Regions from separate parts of the Buttiauxella sp. 3AFRM03 genome, predicted to be linked through region 2. Evidence: predicted binding sites of a transcription regulator. Region 2 holds the regulator's gene; the other holds the start of a gene.
What was found. The regulator PurR, encoded in region 2, represses purine synthesis genes. The targets are predictions, from matches to a motif close to CANGCAAACGTTTGCNTG.
Positions count from the first base shown of each region.

Region 1: the regulator PurR is predicted to act here: its motif matches at 5,321-5,338, upstream of pyrD (quinone-dependent dihydroorotate dehydrogenase).

Region 1 covers NZ_CP033076.1:1,237,555-1,246,966, forward strand. The annotation lists gene D8682_RS07440 (ABC transporter ATP-binding protein) at 1-156, opposite strand, end outside; gene rlmKL (bifunctional 23S rRNA (guanine(2069)-N(7))-methyltransferase RlmK/23S rRNA (guanine(2445)-N(2))-methyltransferase RlmL) at 162-2,279, opposite strand; gene D8682_RS07450 (YcbX family protein) at 2,398-3,510, shown strand; gene zapC (cell division protein ZapC) at 3,507-4,049, opposite strand; gene pyrD (quinone-dependent dihydroorotate dehydrogenase) at 4,216-5,226, opposite strand; gene ssuE (NADPH-dependent FMN reductase) at 5,475-6,050, shown strand; gene D8682_RS07470 (sulfonate ABC transporter substrate-binding protein) at 6,043-7,011, shown strand; gene ssuD (FMNH2-dependent alkanesulfonate monooxygenase) at 7,008-8,153, shown strand; gene ssuC (aliphatic sulfonate ABC transporter permease SsuC) at 8,164-8,955, shown strand; gene ssuB (aliphatic sulfonates ABC transporter ATP-binding protein) at 8,952-9,412, shown strand, end outside.
Region 2 covers NZ_CP033076.1:597,888-607,299, forward strand. The annotation lists gene D8682_RS04040 (alkene reductase) at 1-492, shown strand, start outside; gene gloA (lactoylglutathione lyase) at 700-1,107, shown strand; gene rnt (ribonuclease T) at 1,202-1,861, shown strand; gene D8682_RS04055 (response regulator) at 1,906-2,682, shown strand; gene D8682_RS04060 (Grx4 family monothiol glutaredoxin) at 2,788-3,132, opposite strand; gene D8682_RS04065 (C40 family peptidase) at 3,495-4,349, shown strand; gene sodB (superoxide dismutase [Fe]) at 4,481-5,062, shown strand; gene D8682_RS27410 (YnhF family membrane protein) at 5,116-5,208, opposite strand; gene purR (HTH-type transcriptional repressor PurR) at 5,501-6,526, shown strand; gene punR (DNA-binding transcriptional activator PunR) at 6,565-7,476, opposite strand; gene punC (purine nucleoside transporter PunC) at 7,592-8,785, shown strand; gene cfa (cyclopropane fatty acyl phospholipid synthase) at 9,084-9,412, shown strand, end outside.

The DNA of each region.
Region 1 (9,412 bases), 640 kb from region 2:
TTCACGATTCAGGATCTTCATCAGCGTGGATTTGCCTGCGCCGTTACGGCCAACCAGACAGACGCGTTCGTTTTCTTCAATATGGAGTTCGGTGTTATCTAATAACGGTGCGTCGCTAAACGACAACCAGGCACCGTGCATACTAATTAATGACATGACAATTAATCCTTGGCTACGTGAGTCACGAGCCAGCAGTTATGAATTTGGCGATTACGGGCAAAGTCTTGCGACTGGGTTTTCTGCGTGATTTCCTGAGCGTTCAGACCCAGGTTCGCTAGCCCATCAAAGTCCATTTTGAAGCCACGTTTATTGTTGGAGAACATGATGGTGCCGCCCTGGCGCAACAGGCGCTTAAGGTCTTTCATCAGCACCAGATGATCACGCTGGACATCAAAAGATTCTTCCATACGTTTTGAGTTTGAGAACGTTGGTGGATCGATAAAAATCAGATCAAACTGTTCATCGGTTTCACGCAACCAGCCCAGGCAATCAGCCTGAATCAGGCGGTGAGCGCGACCGCTCAAACCATTGAGACGTAAGTTACGCTCAGCCCACTCCAGATAAGTACGCGACATATCTACGGTAGTCGTGGTTTTAGCGCCGCCTAAGCCTGCGTGAACCGTTGCACTGCCGGTATAAGCAAAGAGGTTAAGGAAGTCTTTCCCTTTGCTCATTTTACCCAACATATGGCGTGCAATACGGTGGTCGAGGAATAAACCAGTATCGAGATAGTCAGTCAGGTTAACCCACAGGCGAGCGTTATATTCACTCACTTCCATGAAGTCACCCTTCTCATCCATTTTCTGATATTGGCTTTTCCCTTTCTGACGTTCACGGGTTTTCAGAATCAGACGATTAGATGGTAATTCCAGCACCGCGAGCGTTGCTGCAATGACGTCAAACAGACGCTGGCGCGCTTTATTCGCATCAACGGTTTTCGGTGGTGCATATTCCTGCACCACCACCCACTCGCCATAACGGTCAACGGCGACATTATATTCCGGCAGGTCAGCATCGTAAATTCGGTAGCATTCAATGCCTTCCTGACGTGCCCATTTATCGAGTTTTTTGACGTTTTTGCGCAGACGGTTCGCGTAATCATCAGCAATCTGGCCTGATGCCGCACCGGTGCTGTTTTCCGATAACTGGTAGTTTTTCTGCACACAATCCAGCGGGCCGTTCTTCGCTTTAAACTGGCGTTCAGCACGCAATTGCAGGCAGCTGAGCAAATCTGGGGAAGCACTGAACAGTGATAAATTCCAGCCACCGAAATGGTTCTTCATGTTACGGCCCAGCAGGCTGTGCAAGGCAATCAGCGCAGGCTCGCTATCCAGACGTTCGCCGTAAGGCGGGTTGCTGATCACCGTCCCCACAGGCCCTTCCGGCAGCGGGTTAGTCAGTTTAGCGACGTCTTTCACTTCGTAGCTGATGATATCGGCCAGACCTGCACGACGGGAGTTAGCGCGAGCGCGTTCAATCACCCTTGAGTCGTTATCTGAACCGAAGAAACGTGATGTGTATTCGCCAAGGCCTTTACGCGCACGAACCTGTGCTTCGGTGGTAATTTCTTTCCACAGCTCCACATCGTGATTTGCCCAGCCGAGGAAGCCCCAATGTTTGCGATGCAAACCAGGTGCACGATCGGTGGCGATCATTGCCGCTTCAATCAGCAACGTACCGGAACCACACATTGGATCGAGCAGCGGCGTACCCGGCTGCCAGCCTGAGCGCATCACAATGGCGGATGCCAACGTTTCTTTAATAGGAGCAGCACCGGTGCTGTCGCGGTAACCGCGCTGATGTAGGCCTTCACCGCTCAAATCCAGCGCGATGCTGGCGGTGTCTTTATTCAGCCAGACGTTAATGCGCAAGTCAGGTTGCTCGCGTTCGACATTCGGACGCGGCAAGTTTTTGCGAGTAAAGGAGTCGACGATGGCATCCTTCACTTTTAACGCGCCGTACTGGCTATTACGGATAACCTCGTTCAGGCCGCTGAAATGCACCGCGAAGGTCGCATCCGGGCCAAACAGCGCAGGCCAGTCGATGGTCTGTACGCCAAGATACAAATCGAGATCGCTGTAAACACTGCATTCGTTTAAAGGCAGCAAAATGCGGGACGCAAGGCGGCTCCACATCAAGCTTTGATAGAGCAGACGTGAGTCCCCCTGGTAATGTACGCCGCCCTGAACCACCTGGCATGCTTGCGCACCAAGGCCCTCCAGTTCAGTTTTTAATAGCTCTTCAAGCCCACGCGCCGTACTGGCAAACAGAGAATTCATATCGTCACTTAATCAGGTATAAAAAGAAAATTGTGGCGCATTATAGCCAATCTGCCACGCATGTCATAAAGTTGGCCTCTTATATTGTTTATTTATTCGTTTATGCCGAGGGAGCGCAATGATCACCCTATCCCAACTCTATATTCACCCGGTGAAATCGATGCGCGGTCTTGCCCTCTCGCATGCTCAGGCAAGCAGCAGCGGTTTAGCCTTTGACCGCATTTTTATGGTCACCGAATCTGATGGCACTTTTATTACCGCGCGTCAGTTCCCGCAAATGGTGCTTTTCACCCCGGCGATTACCCACGATGGCTTATTTCTGAGCGCACCCGACGGCAGTTCTGCCAGCGTGCGTTTTGCTGATTTTCAACCTCAGGCCGAACCGACCGAAGTGTGGGGTAATCATTTCACAGCACGGATAGCGCCGGATGAAATTAACCAGTGGTTGAGCGGATTCTTTTCGCGCCCGGTGCAGTTGCGCTGGCTGGGCGAAACGTTGACCCGTCGCGTGAAACGTCATCAAGAGGTACCACTGTCATTTGCCGACGGTTATCCATTCCTGCTGGTTAACGAAGCTTCGTTACGTGATTTACAAAACCGCTGCCGGGCAAGCGTCAAAATGGCGCAATTCCGCCCAAATATCGTGGTCACTGGCGCACAAGCCTGGGCTGAAGATAGCTGGAAAGTGGTGCGTATTGGTGGTGTGACGTTTGATGTCGCGAAACCTTGTAGCCGTTGTATTTTTACCACCGTCAGTCCAGAGCGTGGCCGTAAACATCCTGGCGGCGAACCCCTGGTAACGCTGCAACAATTCCGCACCGCTCAAGATAATGGCGACGTCGATTTCGGCCAGAATTTAATTGCCCGCAATAGCGGCATTATTCGAGTGGGCGATGAGCTGGAAGTGCTGGCGACCAAACCAGCAAAAGCTTATGGCGCAGGGGCCACCGAAGAAGAGCCAGAACCTTTTGAGCAGCAAGAAAGCAATGTGGCAATTGACTGGCAGGGCCAACAATTCCGCGGCAACAATCAGCAAGTGTTACTTGAGCAGCTAGAACAACAAGGTATCCGTGTGCCCTATTCTTGCCGGGCCGGAATTTGCGGCAGTTGCCGAATTAAATTAGTCAGCGGGGAAGTCAAGGCGTTGAAGAAAAGCGCAATCAATGACGATGGCACAATCCTGTGTTGTAGTTGTATTCCTGCGGGCGATGTGGAATTAGCGGGAAATTAAACAGCTTGATCGAGACTGAGGTCGTTGCCCAAAGGTTGCGGCCTTAATCTGTCATTCATCACTTTAATCGCATCGCCAAGTTGCATAGTGCGGCCTGCCAGTTGTAAACCCGGTTGGGCGAGTAAACAGAGTGCAGCATTGTTGCCCGTTTCGACCACCAGCAGATTCACTTGCTGCATATCATCACTCAAACAGACACAAGCCGCGTCGCCAGGGACCGGCTGCCAGCATTCGCCATGAGAGATAAAGTGCCAGCTTTTTGGCATTTGTGGTTTCAAATAACGAATCGCTACCAGCGCATTTAATACCAGTTCAGCACGCTGATCTTTACTTAAAATAAGGTCGCGACATTTTTCTTCGAAGGTGAAGAAAAGAGCGGCATCATCTACACAAAAGCCTGTATTTTCAAAGGCATCTGGTGTGAGCATTTTACGAGGGAACCGTGAACGGAATAGCATACCATTGGCTAAATCGAGCATCATACGATCATGCTCTTCATCAAAATACCAACGCCAATTATCGTCCGGTTTTATCCGCATAACTATTTGCCCTTTCGTTTATTCCCACGATTTAAAACATCCTTATCGCCGCTTCGTTAATGAACACATTTAATAAAAGACCAATATGTATAATTTAGCAACAGTGGTGGAATATAAAACAACCAGGGCTGAAAATAAAGCCCCGGTTGTCTGAAAGGAAAAATGTTTACAGCCCAGTGATGATTTCTTTAATCAGCGGTGGGCCTTTAAATATGAATCCAGAATATATTTGCACCAGTGAGGCACCCGCCGCCATCTTCTCGCGAGCAGCAATCAGCGAATCAATACCGCCAACACCAATAATAGGTAAGCGACCATTTAATTCTTGCGACAAGCGGCGAATAATTTCTGTGCTTTTAAGTTGAACCGGACGGCCACTTAATCCACCCATTTCGTCACAATATTTCATACCCTGAACCAGGCTACGATCCAATGTGGTATTGGTCGCAATGACCCCATCGATATTATGGCGAACTAAACTATCAGCCACCTGGATCAATTCTTCCTCAGAAAGATCCGGCGCGATCTTCACGGCAACTGGCACATATTTATGATGCAATTCCTGAAGCGCTTGTTGCTTATTTTTAATCGCCACTAACAGATCATCTAACGCTTCACCATATTGCAGCGTGCGTAATCCAGGGGTATTTGGCGAGGAAATATTGATCGCGACATAACCCGCATACGGATAAATTTTATCCATACAGATCAAATAATCATCTTTGCCCTGCTCTACTGGCGTGTCTTTATTCTTGCCAATATTGATACCCAATACCCCATCAAAATGGGATTTTTTAACGTTCTCAACCAGGTTATCTACGCCGTGGTTATTGAAACCCATGCGGTTGATCAAGCCTTCTGCTTCTACCAGACGGAAGATACGCGGCTTGTCATTTCCTGGTTGTGGGCGAGGCGTGACGGTACCAATTTCGATGGAGCCAAAGCCCATGGCACCCAGTGCATCAATACACTCACCGTTTTTATCTAAACCGGCAGCAAGACCCAGTGGGTTCTTAAAGGTCAGACCCATACAGGTCACCGGTTTAGAGGGCACATTTTGCCGCACCAGCCATTCGAGAGGTGTACCTGTTACACGACGCAATTGCTGAAATGTCACTTCATGAGCGCGCTCGGGATCGAGCTTGAAAAGGGCTTTACGAACGAAGGGGTAGTACATGAACACTCCAGAATTCCCAGTATGCAAACTGGGGCAGTATTATTAACGATAACGGACGTGAATGGAATTGACCTGCAACAAAAAAGACCGAATCAGCGCAAACGTTTTCTTCCCTCCATTTTGTTATTCAGTTTTTGGCAAATGATTCCCGGATAAATCATTTAGTGGATTACCACTTCTGCGCGACTATCACACTCAATTGTTATCAATGTTACCTAAAAGCAAACAATTAGTTATAAGGAAACGATATGCGTGTGATCACCCTTGCCGGAAGCCCGCGCTTCCCTTCTCGTTCAAGTGCTCTACTGGAATATGCCCGCGAAAAATTAAGCGCTCTGGATATCGAGGTGTGTCACTGGCATCTACAGAATTTCGCGCCAGAAGATTTGCTGTACGCCCGTTTTGATAGCCCTGCGCTGCTCGCTTTAAATGAACAATTACAGCAGGCCGATGGCGTGATCATTGCGACTCCTGTTTATAAGGCTTCCTTTTCTGGCGCGCTGAAAACCCTGCTCGACCTGCTGCCTGAACGTGCGCTGGATAAAAAGGTCGTGCTGCCATTAGCTACCGGCGGAACAGTGGCACATATGCTGGCGGTCGATTACGCGCTGAAACCCGTCCTTAATGCGCTGAAAGCGCAGGAAATTCTACATGGCGTGTTTGCTGATGACAGCCAGATAGCGGATTACCAGCACAAACCGGTATTCAGCAACAACTTACAACAACGTCTCGATAACGCGCTGGAAACCTTCTGGCAGGCTCTGCACCGCCGGGATTTTATTGTCTCTTCCCCTTTTAAGACGCAAGGAGTTGCCCATGTTTAATTTTCTGAAACGAACCGCGCCGTGGCTTGCACTCGCAGGAACGTTAAGCCTGAGCGCCACGCTTCACGCGGCAGATACGGGGCCAGAGCAGTTGCGCATTGGTTATCAAAAAGGCTCGGTCAGCATGGTACTGGCGAAAAGCCACCAGCTTCTGGAAAAAGAGTATCCAAATACTAAGTTCCAGTGGATTGAATTTCCGGCTGGCCCACAAATGCTCGAAGCCCTGAACATCGGTAGTATCGATCTCGGTAGCACGGGAGATATTCCGCCAATCTTCGCGCAAGCTGCGGGCGCGGACCTGGTGTATGTCGGTTCTGAACCGGCAAAACCAAAAGCCGAAGTGATTCTGGTGCCGGAGAATAGCCCACTGAAAACCGTGGCGGATCTTAAAGGGCATAAAATCGCTTTCCAGAAAGGTTCCAGCTCCCACAACCTGGTACTACGAGCACTGCAAAAAGCAGGGCTGAAATTTACTGATGTCCAGCCTGCTTATTTAACGCCAGCTGATGCGCGCGCCGCATTCCAGCAGGGCAACGTTGATGCCTGGGCAATTTGGGACCCGTACTATTCAGCTGCACTGTTGAATGGCGGCGTGCGCGTCTTAACCGACGGCAGCGAGCTAAATCAAACCGGTTCGTTCTACCTCGCTTCACGCCCTTACGCGGAACAAAACGGTCCGTTCCTGCAACACGTATTGAAAACATTTAGCGATGCCGACGCGTTAACTCGCACCCAGCGTGACGCAAGCGTTGCGCTACTGGCAAAAACCATGGGGTTGCCGGAAAACGTGATTGCTACCTATTTCGACCATCGCCCACCAACGGTGATTACCCCGGTCAGCGCCGAGACTGCCGCCAAACAACAGCAAACCGCAGATCTGTTTTATGACAACCACTTAGTGCCTAAGAAAGTCGATATTCGCACCCGCATCTGGCAACCCGCTAAAGGAGATAAATCATGAGCTTAAACTTATTCTGGTTCCTGCCGACTCACGGTGACGGCCACTACTTAGGCAGTAACGATGCAGCACGTCCGGTTGACCATGCCTACTTGCAACAAATTGCTCAGGCGGCAGACAGAATCGGTTTTACTGGTGTACTGATCCCGACAGGCCGTTCTTGCGAAGACGCCTGGCTGGTTGCGGCATCGATGATTCCGGTAACGCAGCGTTTGAAATTTCTGGTCGCACTGCGCCCAAGCGTGACGTCGCCAACCGTGGCTGCACGCCAGGCCGCGACGCTGGACAGGCTTTCCAACGGGCGTGCTTTATTTAACCTGGTGACCGGTAGCGACCCGGAAGAGTTAGCCGCAGATGGCGTGTTCCTCAATCATCAGGAACGTTACGAAGCTTCAGCTGAATTTACCCACATCTGGCGTCGCCTGCTGGAAGGCGAAACGGTGGATCACGAAGGCAAACATATTCAGGTCAAAGGGGCAAAACTGTTATTCCCGCCTGTGCAGCAGCCTCGCCCACCGCTCTACTTTGGCGGTTCTTCGGATGTGGCACAGGATTTGGCTGCTGAACAGGTGGATCTCTACCTGACCTGGGGCGAACCGCCACATTTAGTGAAAGAAAAAATTGAGCAAGTCCGTGCGAAAGCCGCGGCTCATGGCCGCACGGTACGTTTCGGTATTCGCTTACATGTGATTGTGCGTGAAACCAATGAAGAAGCGTGGGATGCCGCCAATCGCCTGATTTCGCAATTGGATGATGAAACCATCGCCAAAGCACAGGCCGCTTTTGCCCGCACTGATTCTGTCGGCCAGCACCGCATGGCGGCGTTGCACGGCGGCAAGCGTGACAACCTGGAGATCAGCCCAAACTTGTGGGCAGGCGTCGGCCTGGTGCGTGGCGGTGCAGGCACTGCACTGGTAGGTGATGGCCCAACCGTGGCGGCTCGGATTAATGAATACGCCGCACTGGGTATCGACAGCTTTATTTTCTCCGGTTACCCGCACCTGGAAGAAGCTTATCGCGTCGGCGAACTGCTGTTCCCGCACCTTGACGTCACGATTCCACAAATCCCACAGCCGCGCCAGATTCATGAAAAAGGCGAAGTCGTGGCGAATGACTTTATCCCGCGCAAAGTCGCGCAAAGCTAAGGAGCCGCCAATGACCCCTTCAACGCACAAACTGTTGCTGAGAGTGGCACCGTGGGTCTTGCCGGTGGCGGTTATCGCCATCTGGCAACTATCCTCGAGCGCAGGCTGGCTCTCGTCGCGCATCCTCCCCTCTCCGGAAGGGGTGGTGGTTGCATTCTGGAACCTCTCAGCCAGCGGTGAATTGTGGCAACACCTGGCGATCAGTTCATGGCGTGCGGTGATTGGTTTCAGTATTGGTGGCTCATTAGGCCTGGTTCTCGGCCTGATTAGCGGGCTTTCGCGTTGGGGGGAGCGTTTGCTGGACAGCTCGATTCAGATGCTGCGTAACGTTCCGCACCTGGCGCTAATCCCGCTGGTCATTTTGTGGTTCGGCATTGATGAATCAGCGAAGATTTTCCTCGTGGCTCTCGGCACGCTGTTCCCGATTTACATCAACACCTGGCACGGCATCCGTAATATTGACCAGGGCTTGCTGGAGATGGCCCGCAGTTATGGGTTGTCAGGCTTTAGCCTGTTTGCCCAGGTGATTCTGCCAGGGGCTTTGCCTTCGATTATGGTCGGCATTCGTTTCGCACTTGGCCTGATGTGGCTAACGTTAATCGTTGCCGAGACGATTTCGGCAAACTCCGGAATTGGCTATCTGGCAATGAACGCCCGTGAATTCCTGCAAACCGATGTGGTTGTCGTCGCCATAATTTTGTATGCCCTGCTCGGCAAACTCGCTGACATCAGCGCGCAATTACTCGAACGAGTCTGGCTGCGCTGGCACCCTGCTTACCAGTTACAGGAGGAGAACGCATGAATACCGCACGTTTAAACCAGGGGACTCCCCTACTCCTTAACGGCGTGACCAAACGCTACGGCAATAAAACAATTCTTGATGAGCTGGAATTACATATTCCTGCCGGGCAATTTGTTGCGGTGGTCGGGCGCAGTGGCGGCGGTAAAAGTACGTTGTTACGACTACTGGCAGGGTTGGAAAATCCCAACGGCGGGTCACTGATTGCCGGAAATGCCCCACTGCGCGAAAGCCAGGATGAAACACGTTTAATGTTCCAGGATGCGCGTTTGTTGCCGTGGAAATCAGTGATAAATAATGTCGGTCTGGGGCTGAAAGGAAACTGGAAAGACGCGGCGACGAAAGCGCTGGAAGCGGTTGGGCTTGCCAATCGCGCTACCGAGTGGCCGGCCGCCCTGTCCGGCGGCCAGAAGCAGCGTGTGGCGCTGGCTCGGGCGCTGATTCATCGCCCACGGCTGTT
Region 2 (9,412 bases):
GAATATGGCGGTAGCCGCGAAAACCGTGCGCGTCTGGTACTGGAAGTGGTCGATGCCGTGAGCAAAGAATGGAGTGCCGACCGAATTGGTATCCGCGTCTCGCCAATCGGTTCATTCCAGAACGTGGATAACGGCCCGGATGAAGAAGCCGATGCGTTGTATCTGATTGAAGAATTGAACAAGCGCGGCATCGCTTATCTGCACATGTCAGAGCCTGACTGGGCTGGCGGCAAACCGTATAGCGAAGAGTTCCGCCTGAAAGTGCGTGAACGTTTCAACGGCGTGATCATCGGCGCGGGCGCTTATACCCCAGAGAAAGCGGAGTCGTTAATCGAGAAAGGTTTAATCGACGCTGTCGCTTTTGGCCGCGATTACATCGCCAATCCGGATTTGGTCGAACGCCTGCATCACAATGCCGAACTCAACGCCCAACGTCCTGAAACCTTCTATGGCGGCGGTGCTGAAGGTTATACCGATTACCCAACTTTATAAGACCTGTCGATTGATAGCGGCGTGAATTCGCCGCTATACTTACCCTCACATTTAGAAATTAACCCTTTAATTTTACCCAAATAATTCTAGTTGTGGCCAGGCGGCAAGCTCAGGAATCCCCGGGAGCTTACTTGAGTAAATGACTGGGGTGAGTGAGTGCAGCCAACACCGTCACAACTTGAAGAATGAAGGGGAAAAGAGGAATTTATGCGCTTACTTCATACCATGCTGCGCGTTGGCGATCTGCAACGCTCTATCAATTTTTACACCAACGTACTGGGCATGACCCTGCTGCGTACCAGTGAAAACCCAGAATATAAATACTCTTTGGCGTTTGTTGGCTACGGCCCGGAAACCGAAGAAGCCGTTATCGAACTGACTTATAACTGGGGTACCGAGAGCTACGATCTGGGCAACGCCTACGGCCATATCGCATTGAGCGTTGATAATGCCGCCGAAGCTTGCGAGCGTATTCGCAACAACGGTGGCAATGTAACCCGTGAAGCTGGCCCGGTAAAAGGCGGCTCCACCGTTATCGCTTTCGTTGAAGATCCAGACGGCTACAAAATCGAGCTCATCGAGAGCAAAGATGCGGGTAAAGGCCTGGGTAACTAATACTCAACTAACGGGCGGTAAACCTGCCCGTTAGCTTCCCTTCTTAAAATTTGCCATAATGCGCGCTGCTTTTTCCCCGTATTAAGAGATCCTGATGTCTGACAACACGCAACTGCAAGGCCTGTGTGACCGCTTTCGTGGTTTTTATCCGGTAGTCATTGACGTTGAAACCGCTGGGTTTAACGCGAAAACCGATGCTTTACTGGAAGTCGCTGCCATCACCTTGAAGATGGATCAGGACGGCTGGTTAATGCCTGATGAAACCCTGCATTTCCATGTCGAACCTTTCGAAGGCGCTATCCTTCAGCCTGAAGCGCTGGCCTTCAATGGTATTGACCCGCACAACCCGTTGCGTGGTGCCGTCAGTGAATATGACGCGCTACATGCGATTTTTAAGATGGTGCGCAAAGGCATCAAAGACAGCGGGTGTAACCGTGCAATTATGGTGGCGCACAATGCCACCTTTGATCACAGCTTTATGATGGCCGCGGCAGAACGCGCGTCATTAAAACGTAACCCTTTTCATCCGTTTGTCACCTTTGATACCGCCGCACTGAGCGGACTGGCATTAGGCCAAACGGTGCTGGCGAAAGCGTGTATTGCTGCTGGTATGCCGTTTGATAGCAGCCAGGCGCACTCTGCACTTTATGATACCGAGCAAACCGCGCAGCTATTTTGCGAGATAGTGAATCGCTGGAAGCGTTTAGGTGGCTGGCCGCTGCCGTTGCCAGAACAGCCGAATTCTGAAGCCTAAGGTGTTTGGTTCTTTATTTGCACGAACCATGAGGGTAACTGGTTATGGAAATCAACAAATTTGCTGAATCTGCTAAAGGATTCACCAAAAGCCCTTTGGGCATAATTGCTCTATTTATAGTGCTGGTTTATGGTTTTGCCTCATTAGTCGTGGGCTTGGGCAACAATCTTTCGGACCATATAGTTCCTTTAATCTATTTTATGGTTTTCTTCCCTATATTAGTATTTCTGGGTTTTTTATGGTTGGTTGCAAAACACCATAATAAGCTTTATGGCCCTTCCGACTTCAAAGACGAAGACAACTTCCTGAAAGCGCAAATGATGACAATTGCCTCTTTGGCAGCAGCCACAGCCAAAAACCCTGGAGATAATGCGGCATTAGAAGATTCACAGTTCAAAAAGATCATTAATGCTGTATCAACCTCATCAATGCTCGCAACTACTGCAAAATCCAAGCACAGAATCTTATGGGTAGACGACCGTCCAGATAATAATATTTATGAGCGGAAAGCTTTTGAAGCCCAAGGGATTGAATTTACACTGGCACTTTCCACTCAAGAGGCTTTGGGACTTATTGCTGAAAATAACTTTGATGCGATAATTTCCGATATGGGCAGAAAGGAAGGACCACGGGAAGGGTATGTGTTACTTGACAAGCTTCGAGCTGCAAACAACAGAACACCATTCATAATCTATGCAGCATCAAATCTTCCAGAGCATAAAGAAGAAGCATATATTCGGGGAGCAAACGGCTCAACAAACCGCGTAGCAGAACTTTTCGAATTGGTCATGGCGGCTCTAACGAATACGGCACGGTCTTAAAAAGATCACCGCCAGTAAAGTAAAATGGTTCATCACGCTACACGTGATGAACCATTAAAAACAATAAGCGAAGACATTTCAGCCTTCACTTATCCCAGCAGCAAATTACTCTGCGTCTGGCTCTTCAGATTTATGCTTAGCAGCAGATTCTTTAATCAGCGCCTGCAATTCACCACGTTGATACATCTCAATGATGATGTCGCAACCGCCAACCAGCTCGCCATCAACCCACAATTGCGGGAAAGTCGGCCAGTTGGCATATTTTGGCAACTCAGCACGGATGTCCGGGTTCTGCAAAATATCAACGTAGGCGAAACGCTCACCACAGGCAGACAGCGCCTGCACAGCCTGGGCTGAGAAACCACAGCTAGGCAGTTTCGGGGAACCTTTCATATAAAGAAGGATTGGGTTTTCAGTAATCTGTTGTTGGATTTTTTCAATAGTGCTCATTGCTTGCTTCCTCAAACCTGGTCTCGGCAGTAGCCTGCCATTGTAGCGATCGATACCCTCTCCAGAAAACACCAATTTTTGCAGGGTTTCTGTGTACTACGCGATGGAGGGATAACATGTCTCAAGAATAACACTTTTCCGGTAGCTGCAAATCAGGAATTAACCCTATCCCTGATCAATAAATCACCTTATGACCTTAAGTTTGATGATTTTTTTTGCGACTGGTTACGAAACAGCACGACGATAGGTAAAAGGTTGTTAACTTTATCTCACTTAATAGATTAGAATCGGCGGGTTTCGCAAAATCATACACGGGCATGATGGTAATTATCATGCATTCATTTTAACCAGGGGATTGTCGAGTGGCGCGGATAACAAAAATTTCTATCACGCTCTGTGCTCTGCTATTTACCTTGCCGTATACACCATTGACGCAGGCGTCTGAGCACGCTCGTCCCGTGGCGGCGCATAAAGCGCACGTTGTGAAAAGCACAACCAAGAGCACAGAAAAGAGCAGTAAGAGTAAAGATAAAACCACTACCGCCAGCAAGAAAACCAACACCACCTCCAAAACAGCCAGCAAGAAAAAAGAAACCACTGCCTCAACGAGTAAAACCGCTAAAAACTCCAGCAGTGCTAAAACAAAAAATCTTGCCAGTAAAGACCGCAAAAAATCCTCTCAGCTCGCGAAAGTCCAGCCTGTTGCTCTCACCGAAAAATGCAGTAAACCTCGTAAAGGTTATAAAACGCATTGCGTGAAAGTCAAAGCAGAGCAACCAACGACGATTGCCGCTGCGCATAAAGTCCGGGTGCAAAAAGCACAGAAAACGGCGATGAACAAATTGATGGGCCAGATTGGCAAACCGTATCGCTGGGGTGGGACTTCACCGCGTACCGGTTTCGATTGCAGCGGTCTGGTTTATTACGCCTATAAAGATTTGGTGAAGTTCCGTATTCCACGCACTGCTAACGAAATGTATCACCTGCGTGATGCCTCTTCGGTGGATCGTGGTGAGCTGGAAACAGGTGACCTGGTATTCTTCCGTACACAAGGTCGCGGCACTGCGGATCACGTAGGCGTGTATGTAGGCAACGGTAAGTTCATTCAGTCTCCACGTTCGGGCAGGGATATCCAAATCACTTCCTTGAGCGAAGATTACTGGCAACGCCACTATGTTGGCGCTAAACGTGTCATGACCTCCAAAACCATTCGTTAAAAATTCGTCGAAAATCTGCGCCTGCCCTTCATTGGGCAGGCGTGTTCCTCTTTTGCTTACCCTTTCAATTTGTTACCCTAAACCCGCACTAAAAGTGTTGTCTAGATGTAAACAATAATAAGGAGTTAGCAATGTCGTTCGAACTACCTGCACTACCGTATGCAAAAGATGCTTTAGCACCGCATATCTCCGCCGAAACCCTGGAATACCATTACGGTAAACACCATCAAACCTATGTCACTAACCTGAATAATCTGGTTAAAGGCAGCGCGTTTGAGGGTAAAACCCTCGAAGAGATCGTTCGTACTTCCGAAGGTGGCGTATTTAACAACGCCGCTCAGGTCTGGAACCACACTTTCTACTGGAACTGCCTGGCACCAAATGCTGGCGGCGAGCCAACTGGCGAACTGCTGGAAGCCATCAATAAATCTTTTGGTAGCTTCGCTGAGTTCAAGCAGCAATTTACTGATGCTGCTATCAAGAACTTCGGTGCTGGCTGGACATGGCTGGTTAAACAGGAAGATGGCGCATTAGCGATTGTTTCTACCTCTAACGCTGGCACCCCACTGACGACTGCAGCTAAACCGCTGTTGACTGTGGATGTGTGGGAACATGCGTACTACATCGACTACCGCAATGCTCGTGCTGGCTACCTTGAGCATTTCTGGGCGCTGGTGAACTGGGCGTTTGTTGCGAAGAATTTAGCAGCTTAATGCAAAAGTAAATGGGCCGCGATTTGCGGCCCATCTTGATCAAAGCGTAAAAATCAGTGCAGTACGGCAGTTAGTGCGCCGAAAACAATCAAAGCCAAAACAATTACCGTCGTCGTGATTGAAAATTTCAAATCGGTGCTCATCATTAAACTCCTTTTATATCCATACAATCGATGTGTCAGGGTGATTTTCCCACAACCAGAGATAAAAATCCTCCAGGTTTTAATCTGATATCAATTTTCCCTCTTCCACTTTTCGCCTGGATAGGCCAAAATCCCTCGCTAATTTGTTGCGTATCGTCAATTCAATGCCCTCCTCCCGTTTTATGTCGCAATCCCGGCATACCTGCAACCATCATGTTGCCTGTGGAGTCAGCGTACGCAAACGTTTAACATAATAGCAATCAAGGGTTTACGATATAGCCCGGAGTGAATTTTAATGGCGACAATCAAGGACGTGGCGAAGCGCGCAAACGTTTCCACTACAACCGTATCACATGTGATTAACAAAACCCGTTTTGTGGCGGAAGAAACGCGCAATGCGGTGTGGGCAGCAATTAAAGAATTGCACTACTCGCCAAGCGCCGTAGCACGAAGCCTGAAAGTTAATCACACCAAAACGATTGGTCTGCTTGCCACTTCCAGTGAAGCACCCTATTTCGCCGAGATAATCGAAGCGGTGGAAAATAGCTGCTTTGAAAAAGGCTACACCCTGATTTTGGGCAACGCGCACAACAACTTTGAAAAGCAGCGCGCTTACTTATCGATGATGGCACAAAAGCGTGTCGATGGCCTGTTAGTGATGTGCTCTGAATATCCTGAATCATTGCTCACCATGCTTGAAGAGTACCGTCACATCCCTATGGTGGTGATGGACTGGGGCGAGGCTCGTGCCGATTTCACCGACTCCGTGGTCGATAACGCTTTCCACGGCGGTTATCTTGCTGGACGTTATTTGATTGAACGCGGCCACCGCGAAATTGGCGCCATTCCCGGGCAAATGGAACGTAACACCGGTGGCGGCCGCCATGCAGGCTTTATGAAAGCACTGGAAGAAGCGGGAATTTCCATTCCGGAAAACTGGATTGTTCAGGGAGACTTTGAACCTGAATCAGGTTACCGCGCCATGCAGCAGATCATCGGCCAGTCTCATCGCCCAACAGCGGTATTCTGTGGCGGCGACATTATGGCGATGGGTGCTATTTGCGCTGCTGATGAAATGGGGCTGCGCGTACCGCAGGATATTTCCGTTATCGGTTACGACAACGTACGCAACGCGCGTTACTTCTCACCGGCATTGACCACCATCCACCAGCCGAAAGATTCGCTAGGGGAAACGGCGTTTAATATGCTGCTGGATAGAATCGTCAACAAACGCGAAGAGTCGCAGTCGATTGAGGTTCACCCGCGTCTGATTGAACGCCGCTCTGTGGCTGATGGCCCGTTTCGCGATTATCGCCGCTAAGTGTGTGTCGGATGTCGCGCAAGCGACATCCAGCAGACTTACAGCGGCTCCTGTAGCCACTCCTGATTCATCGTGTCACTATCGCCTAAGTAATCCAACAGCCAGGCCAACGCTGGCGATGCATCGTTTTGCTGCCATGTCAGGCAACATGCCGCGTCAGGGAATGGATTATCCAGCGTTAATTCGCGCCATTTCCCTGAAGCAACCCACGGTTTGGCAATATGTAACGGCACCATGCCGATACACAACCCCGCGCTCAAGCAATCCGAACCGGACGCCCAATCAGGCACTACCACGCGGCGCTGGTTATCTAACAGCCAGGTAATTCGTTTTGGTAATGAACGCGAAGTATCTTCCAGAACTAGCGATGGCCAGGCACGCAGGTCATCATCGCTTAACGTCCCATCGCACTGTGCCAGTGGGTGCGAGGAAGCCACCACGCAACGCCAGCTCAACGTTCCCATATCACGGAAGGCATAACGCCCCCCAACCGGAATCGCCTGAGTCGCGCCAATCGCCACTTCTACGCGTCCATCCGCCAGCGCATCCCACACGCCGTTGAACACTTCCTGAAAGATACGTAATTCGATATCAGGAAAATGGCGATAGAAATCCAGCACCAGTTGCCGCGTTCGCTCCGGTTTTACAATGTTATCAACTGCAATCGCCAGGTGACCACGCCATCCATTGGCGATCTGTTGGCACTGTTGCCGTGTCGTCATCATTTTTTTGATAACAGAGCGGCCTTCTTTGAGAAAAAAGACGCCAGCAGGGGTTAATTCAACATCCCGATGACGACGTTCGAATAGCGGAACGGCTAACCAATCTTCGAGTTGCCGCACCGTATAACTAATGGCAGACGGAACGCGGTGCAACTCTTGTGCTGCACCGCTGAAGCTGCCATTGCGCGCTACCGCATCGATGACTTCCAGCGAGTATTCTGACCACATTTCTTTGCTCACAAATTTTTTGAACGCAACCTACAAATATTAGCGTTTCACAAGCGTAATTGCACTCCGTACACTCTCGCGGCGATTAACCTGCAAGATAAAACAAGAGAAAATTATGCAACCATCAAAAGGATTTCTTATCTGGCTGGCCGGATTAAGTGTGCTGGGGTTCCTCGCCACAGACATGTATCTGCCTGCTTTCGCTGCCATTCAGCAAGATTTACAGACCGACGCCTCTGCCGTCAGTGCCAGCCTGAGTCTGTTCCTTGCCGGCTTTGCGTTTGCCCAGTTGATGTGGGGTCCATTGTCAGACCACTTCGGTCGTAAACCGGTATTACTGGCGGGTTTAAGCCTGTTCGCCATCGGTTGTATCGGCATGCTGTGGGTTGAAAGCGCCACCGCGCTACTGGTACTGCGTTTTGTTCAGGCGGTTGGCGTCTGTTCTGCGGCCGTCAGTTGGCAAGCTTTGGTGACCGATTACTATCCGGCGAATCGCGCTAACCGTATTTTCGCCACCATTATGCCACTGGTTGGCTTGTCTCCGGCGTTGGCACCGCTGCTCGGTAGCTGGATTTTGACTCACTTTGACTGGCAGGCGATTTTCGCTACCCTGTTTGCCATCACGCTGGTGCTGATGATCCCGACTTTACGTCTGAAACCCCGCACTCAGCACCATCCGCAAACCGAAGATAATAAAGTCAGCTTTACCTCTTTGCTGCGCTCACGCGTGTACAGCGGGAACGTATTGATTTATGCCGCCTGCTCCGCCAGCTTCTTTGCCTGGCTGACCGGTTCGCCATTCATTCTTAACGATATGGGTTACAGCCCGGCGGTTATTGGACTGAGTTATGTGCCGCAAACCATCGCCTTCTTGATTGGCGGCTACGGCTGCCGTAGCGCGCTGCAAAAATGGCAAGGCAAGCAAATGTTGCCATGGTTACTTGCACTCTACACCCTGAGCATTTTCGGTACCTGGGGTGTGGCGGTCAGCGGCCATGCCAGCCTCACGCTGCTATTGATTCCATTCTGCGTGATGGCGATTGCTAATGGTGCGATTTACCCGATCGTCGTTGCTTCAGCCTTGTTGCCATTCCCGCAGGCCACCGGTAAAGCAGCTGCATTGCAAAATACGCTGCAATTAGGTTTGTGCTTCCTGGCAAGTTTGATGGTGTCATGGTTGGTCGCAACCCCGTTGTTGACCACCACCAGCGTCATGCTGGTGACCATCGTCTTAGCCATGTTGGGCTACTTGCTGCAACGCCGTAGTCATGTCAAAGTCTGGCAACCTGCTGAATCCGATGCACATTAATGTATCGTTTGCGTGACAGTAATGTAGTTAGCTTGCTAACAATATTTCATTGAATCACCGCCTGGGCGAGCCTATACTTATTTACGGCTTGACCGTCAGCACAATAATAATGACGTTTTGACGGGAGCCTTTGTGCTCCCGTTTGTTGTTTTAGAAGCTTTTTTTGTGGGCTCTCGCCCCCCTTTCTCTGTTCTACGTCGGATATCAGGCTCGCGGTATTTTCCGTGACATTTCTCACATGCCCAAAATAGCGTCTACGCTGTTTTAAGGTTCCTCTCACAATGGTGATGGAGAAGCTATGAGTTCATCGTGTATAGAAGAAGTCAGCATAAGAAATAACCCGTGGTATCGAATCGTGAGCGAAATGCTCACGCAGGCTGGCGTGGAAATTAACGGCCCGCGCCCTTTCGATATCCAGGTTAAGCATCCCGATTTTTTTAAGCGCGTGCTGCAAGAAGGCACCCTCGGGCTGGGTGAAAGCTATATGGACGGCTGGTGGGACTGCGAACGGCTGGATATATTTTTCAATAACACCATCCGTGCCGGACTTGAGAATCAACTCCCCCGCCATTTAAAAGACACCCTGCGCATTGCTGCAGCCCGAATATTAAATCTGCAATCCAAAAA